4 regions of the Streptomyces sp. PsTaAH-124 genome follow, and region 1 is predicted to be linked to each of the others. Evidence: riboswitches for the same ligand, from Rfam matches in the RefSeq annotation. Region 1 holds a riboswitch; each other region holds the start of a gene.
The links. A riboswitch is a leader RNA that binds a small molecule or an ion and turns the genes downstream of it on or off. The one in region 1 is predicted to bind cyclic di-AMP.

Region 1 (4,205 bases):
CTCGGTCGAAAGCGCGTGGGACCGAAGCGTGTCGAAGGCCTCGGAGTAGGCCTCCAGGTCTTCTTTCCGTTCGAGGTGGAGGCTACTCGTCAAGTTGTCGAGAACGACCACATCCAGATCAGAAGTGTTCGAAAAAGAGAAGATAACGAAAGGGCCGGTGATGCCGATGTGCGCACCGGCCGTGAACGGCAGGACCTGCAAGGACACCTGGGGCAGCCGCGCCGCCTCGGCCAGCCGCTCCAGCTGCTGCGCCATGACCTCCGGGCCGCCGACCTCCCGGCGCAGAACCGCCTCGTCCAGCACCACCTTCAGGGCCGGTGGCGGCACCGCCCGCAGCACGCCCTGCCGGGCCAGCCGCACCTCCACCAGCGCGTCCAGCCGCTCGTCGTCGAGCCCGTCCACCGCGGCCCGGGTCACCGCGCGGGCGTACGCGGGGGTCTGGAGCAGCCCGGGGACCACCGAGGTCTCCAGGGTGCGCATCGCGCTGGCCTGGGACTCCAGGCTGATGAAGTCGCGGTACGTCGGCGGCAGTACCCCGCGGTAGGCGTGCCACCAGTGCGGCCGGTCCTGGCCGTCGTCGGCGCCCGACAGCATCAGGAGCAGCTCGCGCAGTTGGGCGTCCTGGACCGCGTACGCGTCGAGCAGCGTGCGCACATCGGCCGGTTTCACCCCGCTGGCGCCCGTCTCGATCCGGCTCACCTTCGACTGGTGCCAGCCCACGAGCCGGGCCGCCTCGCCGCTGGTGAGCCCCACGCCGGTGCGCAGCGCGCGCAGTTCCGCACCGAGCTTGCGGCGGCGCACCGCGGGACCGTGCTGCATGGGACGCGCTCCTGACTTCTCCCGGGACCGACGGCGCATACGGTCGCCCGTCGCAGAGTTCACCGCTTCGAGCGACAGATATATGCATATCTTGGTGGATCGCCACCCGTGACCGGTCCGGTGGTGGCAACCTGACGGCGAAGCACCAGTCCGGGACCGTACTCGAAACCCTCCGCTCCTGTCGGACCGCGGCCCCGTGGGAAAGGGACGACGTCGTCATGGCAGACCATCTGGAAGCATCCGTCACGCTGCCGAGCGATCCCGCCTCGGTCGCGGCCGCCCGTGCCTACGCGGTCGGCACGCTGACGGAGTGGGGCCTGCCCGCGGACGCGGACGCCGCCGACACCGTACGGCTCATCGTCTCCGAACTCGCCACCAACGCCGTGGAGCACACCCTCGGCCGGTCGCCCACCTTCACCGTGCACCTCGCCCTCGACCACGACGAGCAGGTGCGCATCGGCGTCACCGACAGCCACCCGCGCTTCCCCAGACGGCTCCCGGCCGCCGTCCAGCAGGACAACGGCCGGGGCATGGTGATCATCCGGTGGCTCAGCGCGGAGTACGGCGGCAGGGTGCGCGTGCGGCCCACCCGGGAAGGCGGCAAGACGGTGAGCGTGGAACTGCCGTGGCCGCTCCGCGCCGCGTCGGCCACGGACCGGGACGAGCCGTAGCCGACGGACCGTCGTCGGTCCGCCGGTCCGCCGGTCCGCCGGTCCGCGGGCGCACCGGTCCGCCGTCCCGTCGCGCCGCGACCCGGGCGGGTCAGCCGATGCGGCCGTACCAGACGTTCCTGGTCCAGATCTTCTCCAGTTTCACCACGTCCCCGGTCTTCGGGGCGTGCCAGATCTTGCCCGAGCCGGCGTAGATCCCGACGTGGTAGACGTACGAACCGGAGTGGAAGAACACCAGGTCACCGGCGCGACGGCTCTTCGAGGAGATGTGGTGCGACTTGTTGTACTGCTGTGCGGCCGTACGCGGCAGGTTCTTGCCGGCCTTCTTGAAGGAGTACAGCGTGAGCCCGGAGCAGTCGAACCTCCTCGGCCCCGTCGCTCCCCACTGGTAGGGGGCGCCCTTCTTGGACGCCGCGATGTTCAGGGCCTTCGTCGCCATGGTGGCGGCCGAGGCGTCGGAGGCGACACCGGGCACCACGATCGAGCCGCCGACGGCGGCGAGCGTCAGGGCCGAGGCGGTTCCGGCCCGGACCATGAGCGACGGGACACGATTGAGCGCAGTCATGCGCAACCCTTCGTCAGCCGCCTGTGAAGGATGACCTGTCGGATTCGGGCTGGCGAAGTTGCCCGGCCGCCTGCTGGCGGCTTCACCCCAAGGGCTGCTCGGCCCGGCCGTGGCGCGGCCGTTCCGGCGACCCGTCTTGCTCGGGTCCTCCACTCCTGCCGATCCACTTCCGTCGACCGGGCATCCGGGCGGTGGCAGGACTCGGCGTCCGCCCGGACCGCCCCGCCGCTGCGGCGGGGGCTTGTCGTCAGACAGGGATCTTCACCTACGGCTGTCCGAAAATCCCAACGGAACCTGTGCTTTGTGTTGTTACTCACCACTCGTCCGTTCGAGTGGATGCCGTTCCGTTCGAACCGCTTTCTCCCGCCCGGCCGAGCCCCGGACCAGGAGCGGAAGAAATCGTTCCGCCATCCGGGCGGACACGCGCCGCAACCCGAACGGCCCTGGAAAAAAGTGGTGTGCCTACGCCGAAAGGCGGTACCCCGTTCGGTCCGTTTCGGTCCGATCCGATCCCGCGCGGGCGCCGTGTCGAAGACGCCGCCCGTCTGCCCGGCCGCCCGCCACGGAGGTCCGTCGCCGCCCGGCTCCGGTCGTGCGCGCGACCCGCAGGGAGCAAGCTGGAGGAGGACTCCGGCCGTTCGACGACCCAGGGGATCTCCATGGCGTTCTTCGCGATGTCCAGGTGGCATCCGCTCCAGCCGCTGTCCGTCACCGACCTGGTGGCGGAGCACGAGCGGCTGCACGAGGAGATCGCCCAGCTCCAGCGCGGCCTGACCTCGCACGCCGTCATCGACCAGGCCATCGGAGCCCTGGTGGCCGTGGGCCGCATCCCTCCGGACAGCGCCTGGCGGGTGCTGCGCGAGGTCTCCCAGCGGACGAACACGAAGGTGCGCACGGTCGCCGAGCACATCCTGAAGTTCGCCCAGGGCGGCGCCCTGTCCGACACCGAGCTGGAGGAGCTGCGGCGGGCGCTCGGCCGGCACGCCGCGCGCCGCGCCCCGGACCGCTGCGACTCCTGAGGCGGCGCCCGCGCCCTGTCCGCGCGGGCGCTCGGGCGCGTCTCCGCTGAGCGGAACATCCGACGCCGGTTATCGGATTGGCAAAGAAGGTCAACGACCCCTGTCCTCAGGCGCCTCACAGCCGGAAGGATCCCCCGTACTCGATTCGCAACGATGTACGGGGAGGTCCCACTTGAGGGTCATCAGACCGAAGAACCGGGCGGTGGCGCTCGGTTCGGCCGGCGCGCTCGTCACGGCGACCCTGATAGCCGGCGCCGTGGCGGCACCCGCGGCCAGCGCGGACAGCCGCCACGGCCAGGACCGCGAGGCCATCGGCGCGGCGATCGCCGCCGACCGTGCCGCCCACGCCGGTATCCAGTGGCAGGACTGCCCCGCCGACTGGGGGCTGGCCAAGCCCATCCAGTGCGGGTACGTCTCGGTGCCGCTCGACTACGCGCACCCGTACGGCAAGCAGATCAAGCTCGCCGTCGACCGCATCGGCAACACCGGCACCCGGCAGGACCGCCAGGGCGCCCTCATCTACAACCCGGGCGGACCGGGCGGTTCCGGCCTGCGCTTCCCGACCCGGGTCACCGCCAAGAACCCCGTCTGGGCGAACGTGGCGAAGGCGTACGACTTCGTCGGCTTCGACCCGCGCGGCGTCGGCCACTCCACGCCGATCTCCTGCGCCGACCCGCAGGAGTACGTCAAGGCTCCCAAGGCCGACCCGGTGCCCGGCTCCGAGGCCGACAAGCGCGCCCAGCGCAAGCTGGCCCGCGAGTACGCCGAGGGCTGCCTCGAGCGCACCGGCCGCGCCATGCTCCAGCAGATGACCACGCCGAACACCGCGCGCGACCTCGACGTCATCCGCGCCGCGCTCGGCGAGAAGAAGATCAACTACCTGGGCGTCTCCTACGGCACCTACCTCGGCGCCGTCTACGGCACGCTGTTCCCGGGCCATGTGCGCCGGATCGTCGTCGACAGCGTCGTCGACCCGTCGCGCGACAACATCTGGTACGAGGCCAACCTCAACCAGGACATCGCCTTCGAGGGCCGCTGGAAGGACTGGCAGGACTGGGTCGCGAAGAACGACGCCAGCTTCCACCTCGGCACCACCCGCGCCGCCGTCCAGGCCAAGTGGCTCCAGCTGCG
Region 2 (4,205 bases), on a different contig from region 1:
CGCCCCCGGGCCGGCCCCCGCCCCCGGGACGACCACCGGGAACGGCCCCGTTCCCGGGCGCTGACGGCGGTGAACATGACGCGTGTTCAACTATGTGATGTTGATGTGATCTGCGCGGCATGAACTTGTGACAAGTGATCGTCACCCGATACTTTCACCCATCAGCGTGACGCCGGGGCCCTCCCGTCCCGCCGCCGCGCCGTCACTGCCGTCGTGCGAAAGGTCTCCAGATGCTCTCCGGGAACGGTCGTCACCGTCGCCCCCGCCAGGCTCCGGCCCTCCTCGTCGCCGCCGGAGTGACCGGCTCGGCCATCGCCATCCCGCTGGTCGCCGCGTCCGGCGCCAGCGCCGCCGACGGCACCACCTGGGACAAGGTGGCGCAGTGCGAGACCGGCGGCTCCTGGAGCGCCGACAACGGCCACGGCTACTACGGCGGCCTGATGCTCACCCAGGACGACTGGGAGGCGTACGGCGGCCTCTCCTACGCGGCCAGCGCCGACCAGGCCAGCCGCTCCCAGCAGATAGCCGTGGCCGAGAAGATCCTCGCCGACAAGGGGCCCGGCGCCTGGCACACCTGCGGGCTGCTGGCCGGGCTCACCAAGAGTTCCGGTACGGCCGACGTCGACACGGGCGTGGGCGGCGACTCCTCGGCGTCCGGCGCGGACGGATCCACCTCGTCGGACAAGGACGGCAAGGGCGACAAGGGAGATAAGGGGAGCAAGGGAGACAAGGACGACAAGGGCTCCACCTCGTCCGGAACCTCCGGTTCCACGGGCAAGGGCGGCGACTCCGGCGGCTCCGACGCGTCCGGGAAGCCTCGTACGGGCGAGGGCGGTCTGTCCGACTCGCCCCAGGACGCCGACAACTCATCCGGTTCGTCCGGCTCTTCGCCGGACACCACCCAAACGCCCGGATCCTCGCACGGGACCGATGCGTCGCACGGCGCCACCACCGGACCGTCCGGCGGCCCTTCCTCGCCCGCGACGACGGGCGGTCCGGCCGGGTCCGGCACCTCTCACGGCACCGGCACGCCCGATGCCACCTCGTCCACGGGCACCCGCACCGGCACCGGGGACCAGGATCGTGACAACTCCGGCGATGCGGACAACTACGTCCAGGACGTCGGCTCTTCGGCGCTCGTCGACACCGGCGCGCTCGGCTCCGGCGGCCGCCACCGCGGCGGCAGCGCCGACGAGGGCGCGACGGACGGCGCCGCGGACGCCACGGGCGGGCGGCACGCCTCCCGGGGCGGCGGCGCGCACGCCTCGTCCGCCGACTCCTACACCGTGCGCACCGGCGACTCGCTCACGTCCATCGCCGACTCCTTCGGCCTGCACGGCGGGTGGCACACGCTCTATGACGCCAACAAGGGCGCCATCGGGGCCGACCCGGACCACATCGTCGCCGGTCAGAGCCTGGATGTCCCCACCGAAAACGCCCAAAAGTAGCGGGAGTTCGCGTCATACTTCGCCTTGTATGTCCTATTCGGTGAAAGTGTGGGATGAGTCTCAGAAGCCCTGATCGTCTTTGAAATCCGGCGGATCACCTGTCTACGGTCATGACCGCTCGCCACCGCGAGCCCCGGCTGCCGCAACGCCGAATCCTGCCAGCGGCCGTACGGGAACAGTCGTCGCGTCAAGCGCCGCAGGCAGGAGCGGGGGACCCAAGGTAAGTGCCGCGCCGGGCAGTTGACCGGAGCGGCTGGGGGTGAAGCCGTGCCTCTCGGAAGGCACGGCCGGGCAACTCAACCGGCCCGAACCCGACAGCTCACCTCGCAGGCGTCGGTGAGGGGATCCTTCCATGCTGTTTTCCGGCAAGGGCAAGCACCGTCGTCCGTCCAAGGCCACTCGCGCCATCGCACTCGCCGGTGTCACCGGCGTCGCCGTCGCCGGCCCGCTGATGGCGGCCGGCAACGCCTCCGCCGCCACCGCCTCCGAGTGGGACGCGGTCGCCCAGTGCGAGTCCGGCGGCAACTGGTCGATCAACACCGGCAACGGCTTCTACGGCGGCGTCCAGTTCACCAACTCCACCTGGGCCGCCTTCGGTGGCACCGCCTACGCCCCGCGCGCCGACCTGGCCAGCAAGTCCCAGCAGATCGCCATCGCCGAGAAGGTCCTCGCGGGCCAGGGCAAGGGCGCCTGGCCGGTGTGCGGCAAGGGCCTGTCCGGCGCCGCGTACTCGGGCGGCAGCTCCTCGTCGTCCTCCTCTTCCTCGTCCTCCTCGTCTTCTTCCTCCTCTTCGTCGTCGTCCTCCTCTTCGTCGTCCTCGTCGAAGAAGAGCAGCACCACGACCCGCTCCACCGAGCAGCAGGCCGCGGGCCGCTCCGCCGACCGCCCGGCGCCGAAGAAGACCGTCACCACCCCCACCGGCAAGAAGGTGAAGAAGGGCGACGGCGAGTACAAGGTGACCGTCGGCGACTCGCTCAGCTCCATCGCCGCCGCCCACCACGTCCAGGGCGGCTGGGAGAAGCTCTTCCAGCTGAACAAGGACATCGTCGACGACGCCGACCTCATCTACCCGGGCCAGCAGCTGCACCTGAAGTAAGGCGCGGCGGCCACCGCCCCACCCCCCCCGTCCCCACGGGCTCCCCGCCCCGGCGCGTTCTCCCCCGTACGCGCCGGGGCGGGGGCATTTCACCTTCCGTTCGGACCCCCGTTCCCGTCTTCTTTGTTCCGTGCTGAAACAATGTGTACGGTCACTCTGTCCACGGGACGGTCGGTCGGCCGGTCGGCGGCCCGGGACGGTTAGGCTCTAGTCGCACGGCTCACAAGCCCCGCACTTTCAGCGTCACATCCACGAAGGAGATGCTCGTGCCGTCCATCGACGTCGTCGTAGCCCGGGAAATCCTGGACTCCCGAGGCAACCCCACGGTCGAGGTCGAGGTCGGCCTCGACGACGGCAGCACGGGTCGTGCCGCCGTCCCCTCCGGCGCCTCCACGGGCGCCTTCGAGGCCATCGAGCTGCGTGACGGTGACCCCAACCGTTACCAGGGCAAGGGTGTCGAGAAGGCCGTCCTCGCCGTCATCGAGCAGATCGGCCCGGAGCTCGTCGGCTACGACGCCACCGAGCAGCGCCTGATCGACCAGGCCATGTTCGACCTGGACGCCACCGACAACAAGGGCTCGCTCGGCGCCAACGCCATCCTCGGCGTCTCCCTCGCCGTCGCGCACGCCGCCTCCGAGGCGTCCGACCTCCCGCTCTTCCGCTACCTGGGCGGCCCCAACGCGCACCTGCTCCCGGTGCCGATGATGAACATCCTGAACGGCGGCTCGCACGCCGACTCCAACGTGGACATCCAGGAGTTCATGATCGCCCCGATCGGCGCGGAGTCCTTCTCCGAGGCCCTGCGCTGGGGCGCCGAGGTCTACCACACCCTCAAGAAGGTCCTGAAGAACAAGGGTCTGGCCACCGGTCTGGGCGACGAGGGCGGCTTCGCCCCGAACCTGGGCTCCAACCGCGAGGCCCTGGACCTGATCCTGGAAGCGGTCAAGGAAGCCGGCTACACCCCCGGCGAGCAGATCGCCCTCGCGCTCGACGTCGCCGCCTCCGAGTTCTACAAGGACGGCAAGTACCTCTTCGAGGGCAAGGAGCGCTCCGCCGCCGAGATGACGGAGTACTACGAGGAGCTGGTCGCGGCCTACCCGCTGGTCTCCCTCGAGGACCCGCTGTTCGAGGACGACTGGGCCGGCTGGAAGGTCCTCACCGACCGCCTCGGCGAGAAGGTCCAGATCGTCGGTGACGACCTGTTCGTCACCAACCCCGAGCGCCTGGCCCGCGGCATCGAGGAGGGCAGCGCCAACGCCCTGCTGGTGAAGGTGAACCAGATCGGTTCGCTCACCGAGACCCTGGACGCCGTCGAGCTGGCCCAGCGCAACGGCTTCAAGTGCATGATGTCGCACCGCTCCGGCGAGACCGAGGACGTCACCATCGCCGACCTCGCCGTCGCCACCAACTGCGGCCAGATCAAGACCGGCGCCCCGGCCCGCTCCGAGCGCGTCGCCAAGTACAACCAGCTGCTGCGCATCGAGGAGATCCTCGACGACGCCGCGGTGTACGCCGGCCGCAGCGCGTTCCCGCGCTTCAAGGGCTGAGCCGCGCGCCGGCCGAGCCCGTAAAAAGGTGAGGCCGAGCCAGTCGTCCGTACGTCCCCGCACCCGGTCCCGTACCGTGTCCGGGGACGTACGCACGTGTGAGCGGGCATGGAC
Region 3 (4,205 bases), on a different contig from region 1:
GGACGCCCACGGTCCGCTCCTGCGATCCGGCGCGCGAGAAGACACCGTAGGGAAGGTTGTGCGGACCGAAGGGGTCGCCCTCGGGGACCTCGAAGGGGGGCATCGGGTACTGCCTCTCTTTCGTGTGCCGGTGTTCCATGGGGGACATGGGTGTCTGGCCACACGTTCATGTGGTCGCGCCACACGTTACGGGGGAGGCAGCTGTCTTGGGCAGTGTCCGAGGGGGTCCCCGGACGACACGGCGGAGGGGCGTCGTCCGGTTTCCGCCCGTCACCCGCCTGGCGGATCCGTATTCTCTGATCATGCCCGCATCCGCTGCCCCCGCGTACGCCCTCATCGCCACCGACCTGGACGGCACGCTGCTGCGCGGCGACGACTCCGTGTCCGGGCGGACCCGCGCCGCGCTCGGCCGGGCGGCGGCGGCCGGTGCCCGGCACCTCGTCGTCACCGGACGGCCGGCGCCGCGGGTCCGCCCGCTGCTGAGGTCCCTCGGCGGCACCGGGCTCGCGGTGTGCGGCCAGGGCGCCCAGCTCTACGACGCCGGGGCCGACCGCATGCTGTGGTCGGTCACGCTCGACCGGGAGACGGCCGAGACCGCGCTCGGCAAGATCGAGGCGGAGGTGGGGGAGGTGTACGCGGCGGTCGACCAGGACGGCGTGGACGGCCGCACGCTCATCGAGCCGGGGTACCGCATGCCGCACCCGACGCTGCCCGCCGAGCGGGTCGGGCGGCGCGAGGAGCTGTGGCGCGCGCCCATCAGCAAGGTGCTGCTGCGCCATCCCCGGCTGTCCGACGACGAACTGGCGGCGGCGGCCCGCGGCGCGGTCGGCCCGCTCGCCTCGGTGACCATGTCGGGCCCGGGGACCGTCGAGCTCCAGCCCTGCGGCATCACCAAGGCGACCGGTCTCGCGCTGGCCGCGGCGCGGCTGGGGCTCGGCCCCGGGGACGCCCTCGCCTTCGGCGACATGCCGAACGACATCCCCATGTTCCGGTGGGCGGCCCGGGGGGTGGCGATGGCGGGTGCCCACCCGGAGCTGAAGGCGGTCGCCGACGAGGTCACCACGTCGAACGAGGACGACGGCGTCGCCGTCGTCCTCGATCGTCTGTTCGTCTGAGCCCGCCGCGTGCCGGTGGCACGCGGCTGCCCGTCAGTACGCGCTGTTGACGTTGTCGATGGAGCCGTAGCGCGCGGCGGCGTAGTTGCACGCGGCCGTGATGTTGGCGACCGGGTCGTAGATGTCGAACGACGTGCCGGCCACGTGGTAGGCGTTGAAGGTCGGCTGGATGACCTGGAGCAGGCCCTTGGAGGGGATGCCCGCGGCGGCGTTGGAGTCCCAGTTGTTGATGGCCAGCGGGTTGCCGGACGACTCGCGCATCACATTGCGGTGGATGCCGTTGTAGGTGCCGGGGATGCCCTTCTGGGCCATGACCGCGAGCGACTCGCGGATCCAGCCGTCCAGGTTGTTCGGGTAGGCGACCGTGCTCGCCGTGGTGGCGGTGGCGGCGGTCGGGGTGGCCGCAGAGGCGCCGGACGCCCCGATCAGCGGCAGGGCGAGGATCGCGGCACCGGTGCCGGAGACGGCGAGGGTGCGGACGAGACGAGCGGCGCGGGAGCGGCTGGGACGACGTGCAGACATGGGGATTTCCTCTCCGTCGCCTGCGAGGTGAGCTGTCGGGTTCGGGCGGGGAGGTGCCCGGCCGGCTCCTTGGAGCACGGCTTCACCCCGAGCCGTTCCGGCGCGGCGTACGACGTAGGACGTACGGCGCTCCGGCCCGGCGACTTACCTGGGTCCCCCGCTCCTGCCATGAGCTGTCGGTGGGTGGTCATCGAGCGCTGGCAGGATTCGGCGTCCGCTCGACTGGCCCGGAACGTATGCGAGAGCACATGTCCCGAACAAGTACCTGACGCATACATCGTCCTAGTTGACCTTGATCCAGGGCATTTTGGCCGCTTGATCCTTTGCGATTGCCAAGGGTCAACTCGCTTGCGGGGGACGGGGAGCGGGGGGTCGGCGGGCCGTGGCGGGGGGTGAGGGTGCGCGTGATGCAGCTCACGGAATAATCCGGCCAGGAGCATTTGCCCCCAAGGGGAATTGAAATACTAATAAGGGTAAATCGGACTCGTAAGGCTGGAAGTGACGGGCATCACGGTCGGTGAGGCCCTGGCCCTGTTCGTACGTACGTGGGCACGGGCGGCGTGTAGGGGGAGAGTGGGCGCGGTGGGGGGAGTGAGGGGGGAGGCTGGGGGAGGTGGAGCCGGGGGAGGGGGGAAGGTGGAAGGGGGGCGGGGTGGCGAGGGAGAGGCAGGAAAGAGCAAGTCGATAAATATCTGTTCATACGTGGTGATCGAAAACATATCGGTCGTGATCCGATACCACCTGGCCTGTATCGGTGGGCGCTATCGGTGATCGAAACGTGACCGGATACGCTGACTTGAGTGATGGCAGCGACCTATCGACAAACCGTGTAAGCGCCAGCAGACACCAGCAGACAGGAGACCCCTCGTGACCGTCGTCGGGCCGTTCGGGCTGAGCGTGCGGGACCAGGCTCTCGAAGCCGATGTCCAGGCCGGATTGGCGGCTGTCGAGGAAGGGCTGCTCGAAGCCACCAAGAGCGAGGTCCCGTTCATCACGGAGGCCGCCCAGCACCTCGTCAAGGCGGGCGGCAAGCGGTTCCGGCCGCTGGTCGTGATGCTCGCGGCCCAGTTCGGCGACCCCGACGCGCCGGGGATCGTGCCCTCGGCCGTGGTCGTGGAGCTGACCCACCTGGCCACGCTCTACCACGACGACGTGATGGACGAGGCCGCCGTGCGGCGCGGGGTGGCCAGCGCCAACACCCGCTGGAACAACGCGGTCGCGGTCCTCACCGGCGACTTCCTCTTCGCCCGCGCCTCCCAGATCCTCGCGGACCTCGGCCCGGAGGCCGTCCGGGTCCAGGCGCTCGCGTTCGAACGGCTCGTCACCGGGCAGATCCTGGAGACCGCCGGGCCGCAGGACGGCCGGGACCCGGTCGACCACTACCTGGACGTGCTGGGCGGCAAGACCGGTTCGCTGGTGGCCGTCTCGTGCCGGTTCGGCGCGATGATGTCCGGCGCCGACGAGAGGGTCGTGGACGTGCTGACGCAGTACGGGGAGCGGCTCGGCGTCGCCTTCCAGCTCGCGGACGACGTGCTCGACATCGCCTCCGACTCCCGGGAGTCCGGCAAGACCCCCGGCACCGATCTGCGTGAGGGCGTCGCCACGCTGCCGGTGCTGCGGCTGCGCGAGCGCGCCGCCCGGCTGGGGCTCGCCGAGGACATCGCGCTGTGCGAACTGCTCGACTCCGACCTGAGCGACGACGCCCGGCACGCCGAGGCGCTGACCGCGCTGCGCGCCCATCCCGCGCTCGAACAGGCCCGGCGGGACAGTGTCCGCTACGCCGAGGAGGCGCGGGCCGCGCTGGCCCCGCTGAAGGAGTGCGGCGCCAAGGTGGCCCTGCTCCAGCTGTGCGACGCGGTGGTCCACCGGGTCGGCTAGTGCACCGGTTCGGCTGGTCCACCGAGTCGGCTGGTGCACCGGTTCGGCTAGTACGCCGAGTCGGCTGGTGCGCCGAGTCGGCCAGGCCCGCCTCCCCGGATCGGGCCCCGGTCGGCCGGGCCCGACGTGCCTCTTCCCGCCGGTTCTCTCCACCCCCCGGTCCCGCCTCTCCACCCGGCCGGACCCGGTCCCGGCGGGGGTTCCGGCCGGCTTCTCCACCCCGACCCCTACGGGGTGGTGGAGAAGCCGCCCTCGTGTGTCATACCGCAGGCGTACACGGAGTTGGCTCCGCGGTCTGACGCTTCGTCGCGGCCGATTTGGTCAGATGGAAGCACGGACCACACCACTCCTCACCGATTCGGGTGAGAATGGCGGCTTGGGGTGGGAGCAGTGCACACGGGCAGCCGCCGCCGACGACGGAGGTAAGGCACACATGGCACCGTACGAATCCGACGACACCAGGGACACCCCGGAGGCCGGCGACCGCGCCTCGGCGCGCCGCAAGGCCGCCCGCTACGGCGTCCCGGTCGCGGTGGTGGGGGTGGCGGCGGCGACCATCGGGCTCGTCCCGGCACTCGCCGACTCCGGTGACCCCGACCTGCCGAAGATCACCGCACAGCAACTCATCGAGAAGATCGCCAAGTCGGACGTCGAGCGCCTGTCCGGCACCGTCAAGATCACCACCGACCT
Region 4 (4,205 bases), on a different contig from region 1:
GGCCGACGGCAACCCCGTCAACGCGGCCTCCATGCTGGCCGTGCTCGGCCTGGGCGCGCAGGGTGGCGAGGAGGTCGTCCTCGCCTCCGACGCCGAGGGCGCGGAGGCCGCCCTGGAGCGGCTGGCCAAGCTGGTCGCCGAGGGCCTGGAAGAGCTTCCCGAGACCGTCTGAGCGGCCGGAGGGAACACACAGCGCGTCCGGGAACCGCGTCTCCCCCTGCGGGGCGGCGCGGTTTTCGTGTGTCCGCGTGAATTCCCCGTGCCGGGAGCGGAAAGGGGGACGCGGATATCGGGGCAGAATTCCTTGCCGGTCTCTTCCGGTCCTTGCCTGTCCTTTTCTACGGCACGCGTGTTAATTCCGTGCGCTCGATGTGTTGACGGAATGTTTCCGGGCACTCGCACGCTGCGCGGCGGTGATCCGCTCGGTGTGCTGGGCGGTCAGGGCGCGTGCGTGTGCGGCGTCGCCGCGTGCCACCGCGTCGACGATCGCCCCGTGTCCGGCCCAGGTCTCGGCCGGGTCGGCGGGGTCCGGCGCCCCGTACATCCAGGTGATCTTGTGCCGCAGCTGGGCCAGGGCGGCGGTCAGCGCAGGGCTGCCGCAGGACTGGGCCAGGGTCTCGTGGAACCAGGCGGCCAGGGACCGCAGCTCCTCGCCGCCCCCGCCCGCGGCCCGCTCCTGACCGAGCCTGACCAGGCCGCGCAGCACCTTCAGATGGCCCTCGGTGCGCCGCTGGGCGGCCCGCTCGGCGCCCAGCGGCTCCAGCAGCAGGCGCATCTCCAGCAGGTCGGCGCCCTCCTGCTCGGTCGGCTCGGCGACGCACGCGCCCGCGTGCCGCCGGGTCACCACGAAGCCCTCGGCCTCCAGGGTGCGCAGGGCCTCGCGCACCGGGACGCGCGAGACGCCGTAGCGGCGGGCCAGGACCTCCTCGGTGAGCCGGCTGCCGCGCTCGTGCACCCCGGCGACGATGTCGTCCCGGATCGCCGTGCACACCGACTGCGCCGGAACACGCATGTCCGACCTCCGTATCCCGTCCCGTGGCCGTGGTCGTGTCCATGGCCGTGTCCATGGCCGTGGCGCGCCCGTGGCGGACACGCCGCGGACGCGCATTCCGACGACTCTAGAACAATGCGCGGGAATTTCCGACGGCGTGACGGAATCCAGGGATATTTTTTGGACAGCCGGGATGCAGTGCGGCGGAGAAGAATACGGAGCGTGCCCGGAGCCGGAATTCAGACCTGCACGCCGTGCGTGCGGAGGTAGGCGATCGGGTCGACGTCCGAGCCGTACTCCGCGCCGGTGCGCGCCTCGAAGTGCAGATGCGGACCGGTGACGTTGCCCGTGGAGCCCGACACCGCGATCTGCTGGCCCGCGACGACCTGCTGGCCCACCGTGACGCCGATGGACGACAGATGGCCGTACTGGGTGTACATGCCGTCGGCCATCCTGATGACGACCTGGTTGCCGTACGCCCCGCCCCAGCCGGTCTCCACCACGGTGCCGACGCCGACCGCGTGGACGGGGGTTCCGGTCGCGGCGTGGAAGTCGATGCCGGTGTGCGAGCCGGAGGACCACAGCGAGCCGCCGGTCTTGTAGCCGGTGGAGACGTAGGAGCCGGCGATGGGCGGCACGAAGGTGTTGAGGCGCTTGCGCTCGGCCTCGCGGTCGGCCCGCTCCTTGGCCTCGCGCGCCTGCTCGGCGCGCTCGGCGGCCAGCTTGCGCGCGGCCTGCTCGGCCTGCTTCTGCTGGGCGGCCTCCCACTGGGCGGCGGCCTGCGCGTCGACCCGCTCGGCGACGGTGTCGCCGAGGCTGATGACCGGGGTGAGGCCGGTGTCCGCGGGGGCGGGGGTCTCGGCGGCGAGTGCCGGGGAGGCGGCGAGGGTGCCGATGACGCCGGTGGTGGTGAGGGCAGCGACACCCGCCGCGCGGGCGGTGGTGCGCTGCACCCGGCCGGGACGGCGGTGCTTCCCGGTGGCGCGCGTGAACGCCATGTGGTGGCTGGTCCTTTCCTTCCCTCTCGCCTACCGGGTTAGCTGACGGGTTCGGAGCAGGAAGGTCTCCTACGGGTGCCGTGCTCGGCGCACGGTGCCCGATTCACCCCAGGGACTGAGTGGGTCCCCGGCTCCCCTGGCTCGCGCCGTACGGGGACTCGGCGATGACTGTCCGGTGCCGCGGCTGCGGCGCACTGCCCGACGAACAGTCGGACCGACGCTAGACGGAGCCGCGTTCCGCACCCAAACAGATCCGGGATTTTGTAGCGCACGCCACAGGGCAGACAGGGCGCCTCCTGCCCAATACGGACATGCCGGGGCCCCGGTGACACTCCGGTCACCGGGGCCCCACGCGCGCGCGTGCCGCGCGATGCGTCCTACTCGGCGGCGACCACGGTCACCGGGCCGACGCCGAGCGCCTCGACCGGCTCCTTGATCTGCGCCGCGTCCCCGACGAGCACCGTCACCAGGCGGTCCACCGGGAAGGCGCTGACGACCGCGGCGGTCGCCTCCACCGTGCCGGTCTGCGCGAGCTGCTGATAGAGCGTCGCCTGGTAGTCGTCGGGCAGGTGCTGCTCGACCTGGTCGGCGAGTGTGCTCGCCACGGCGGCGGCCGTCTCGTACTTGAGCGGCGCCACCCCCACCAGGTTCTGCACGGCCACGTCCCGCTCGGCCTCGGTGAGCCCCTCGGCGGCGAGCTTGCGCAGCACCGTGAAGAGGTCGTCCAGGGCCGGTCCGGTGTTCGGCGTGTCGACCGAGCCGCTGATGGCGAGCATGGCCGCGCCGGTGCCGTCGGGCGCCGAGCGCAGCACCTGGCCGAAGGACCGCACGCCGTAGGTGTAGCCCTTCTCCTCGCGCAGGACGCGGTCCAGACGGGAGGTCAGGGTGCCGCCCAGGCAGTAGGTGCCGAGCACCTGGGCGGGCCACACGCGGTCGTGCCGGTCGGGTCCGATCCGGCCGATGAGCAGCTGGGTCTGGACGGCGCCGGGACGGTCCACGATCACCACGCGGCCGGTGTCGTCGGCGGTGACCGGCGGCACCGGACGCGGCTCGGCCGGTGAACCGGTCCAGGCGCCCAGGGTCTCGCCGAGCAGCTCGTCGAGGTCGATGCCGGTGAGGTCGCCGACGACCACGGCGGTGGCCGTGGCCGGGCGCACGTGCCGGTCGTAGAAGGCGCGGACCGCGGCGGCGTCGACGGCGGCGACGGTCTCCTCGGTGCCCTGGCGCGGGCGCGACATGCGGGCGGTGGCCGGGAACAGCTGCCGGGACAGCTCCTTGGCGGCCCGGCGGGAGGGGTTGGCCAGCTCGTGCGGGATCTCGTCGAGCCGGTTGCGCACCAGCCGCTCGACCTCGGACCCGGCGAACGCGGGCGCCCGCAGCGCGTCGGAGAGCAGCGCGAGCCCCTTGGCCAGCCGGGAGACCGGGACCTCCAGGCTGAGCCGTACGCCGGGGTGGTCGGCGTGCGCGTCCAGGGTGGCGCCCGCCCGCTCCAGCTCGGCGGCGAAGTCCTCGGCGGAGTGCTTGTCGGTGCCCTCGGAGAAGGCCCGCGCCATGATCGTGGCGACGCCGTCCAGGCCGGCCGGCTCGGCGTCCAGGGGCGCGTCGAGGAGCACCTCGACGGCGACGACCTGCTGGCCGGGGCGGTGGCAGCGCAGCACCGTGATGCCGTTGTCCAGGGTGCCGCGCCCGGGGGCCGGGAACGCCCACGGCCTGGCCTCGCCGGCCTCGGGGCGGGGGTGGAACTCCATGGTGGCCAGCTCGGTCACTTCGCCGTCTCCTCGGTGTCGTCCTGGGCGTCGGGGGTGTCGTCCTGGGCCTCGGGGGCGGTCGGCTCGTAGACGAGGACCGCGCGGTTGTCGGGGCGCAGCCGGGCCTTGGCGACCTCCTGGACCTCCTCGGGCGTCACCTCCAGGACGCGCCGGACGGCGGTGAGGGCGAGCTGCGGGTCGCCGAACAGGACGGCGAAGCGGCACAGTTCGTCGGCGCGGCCCGCGACCGTGCCGAGCCGGTCCAGCCACTCGCGCTCCAGCTGGGCCTGGGCCCGCTCCAGTTCCTCGGCGGTGGGGCCCTCCGCGGCGAAGCGGGCCAGCTCCTCGTCGATGGCGGCCTCGATGACGGGGACCTCCACGTCACCGGAGGTCTTGACGTCGAGCCAGCCCAGGGAGGGCGCGCCCGCCAGCCGCAGCAGGCCGAACCCGGCGGCCACGGCGGTGCGG

Region 2: another riboswitch for cyclic di-AMP. It lies ahead of B086_RS0113455 (transglycosylase family protein); the one in region 1 lies ahead of B086_RS0135035 (C40 family peptidase).
Region 3: another riboswitch for cyclic di-AMP. It lies ahead of B086_RS0120430 (transglycosylase SLT domain-containing protein); the one in region 1 lies ahead of B086_RS0135035 (C40 family peptidase).
Region 4: another riboswitch for cyclic di-AMP. It lies ahead of B086_RS0101295 (M23 family metallopeptidase); the one in region 1 lies ahead of B086_RS0135035 (C40 family peptidase).

Annotation. Positions count from the first base shown of each region.
Region 1 is NZ_KB892207.1:296,520-300,724, reverse strand. It holds gene B086_RS0135045 (helix-turn-helix domain-containing protein) at 1-819, opposite strand, end outside; gene B086_RS0135040 (ATP-binding protein) at 1,038-1,490, shown strand; gene B086_RS0135035 (C40 family peptidase) at 1,582-2,055, opposite strand; cyclic di-AMP (ydaO/yuaA leader) riboswitch at 2,059-2,272, opposite strand; gene B086_RS0135030 (ANTAR domain-containing protein) at 2,715-3,074, shown strand; gene B086_RS0135025 (alpha/beta hydrolase) at 3,247-4,205, shown strand, end outside.
Region 2 is NZ_KB892166.1:132,421-136,625, forward strand. It holds gene B086_RS0113445 (cytochrome P450 family protein) at 1-64, shown strand, start outside; gene B086_RS0113450 (transglycosylase family protein) at 231-1,448, shown strand; cyclic di-AMP (ydaO/yuaA leader) riboswitch at 1,631-1,796, shown strand; gene B086_RS0113455 (transglycosylase family protein) at 1,801-2,544, shown strand; gene eno (phosphopyruvate hydratase) at 2,811-4,091, shown strand.
Region 3 is NZ_KB892173.1:132,112-136,316, forward strand. It holds gene fahA (fumarylacetoacetase) at 1-103, opposite strand, end outside; gene B086_RS0120425 (HAD-IIB family hydrolase) at 303-1,115, shown strand; gene B086_RS0120430 (transglycosylase SLT domain-containing protein) at 1,149-1,637, opposite strand; cyclic di-AMP (ydaO/yuaA leader) riboswitch at 1,642-1,860, opposite strand; gene B086_RS0120435 (polyprenyl synthetase family protein) at 2,505-3,515, shown strand; gene B086_RS0120440 (LolA family protein) at 3,949-4,205, shown strand, end outside.
Region 4 is NZ_KB892157.1:317,080-321,284, forward strand. It holds gene B086_RS0101285 (HPr family phosphocarrier protein) at 1-172, shown strand, start outside; gene B086_RS0101290 (GntR family transcriptional regulator) at 353-1,012, opposite strand; gene B086_RS0101295 (M23 family metallopeptidase) at 1,231-1,989, opposite strand; cyclic di-AMP (ydaO/yuaA leader) riboswitch at 2,002-2,163, opposite strand; gene B086_RS0101300 (M16 family metallopeptidase) at 2,367-3,755, opposite strand; gene B086_RS0101305 (M16 family metallopeptidase) at 3,752-4,205, opposite strand, start outside.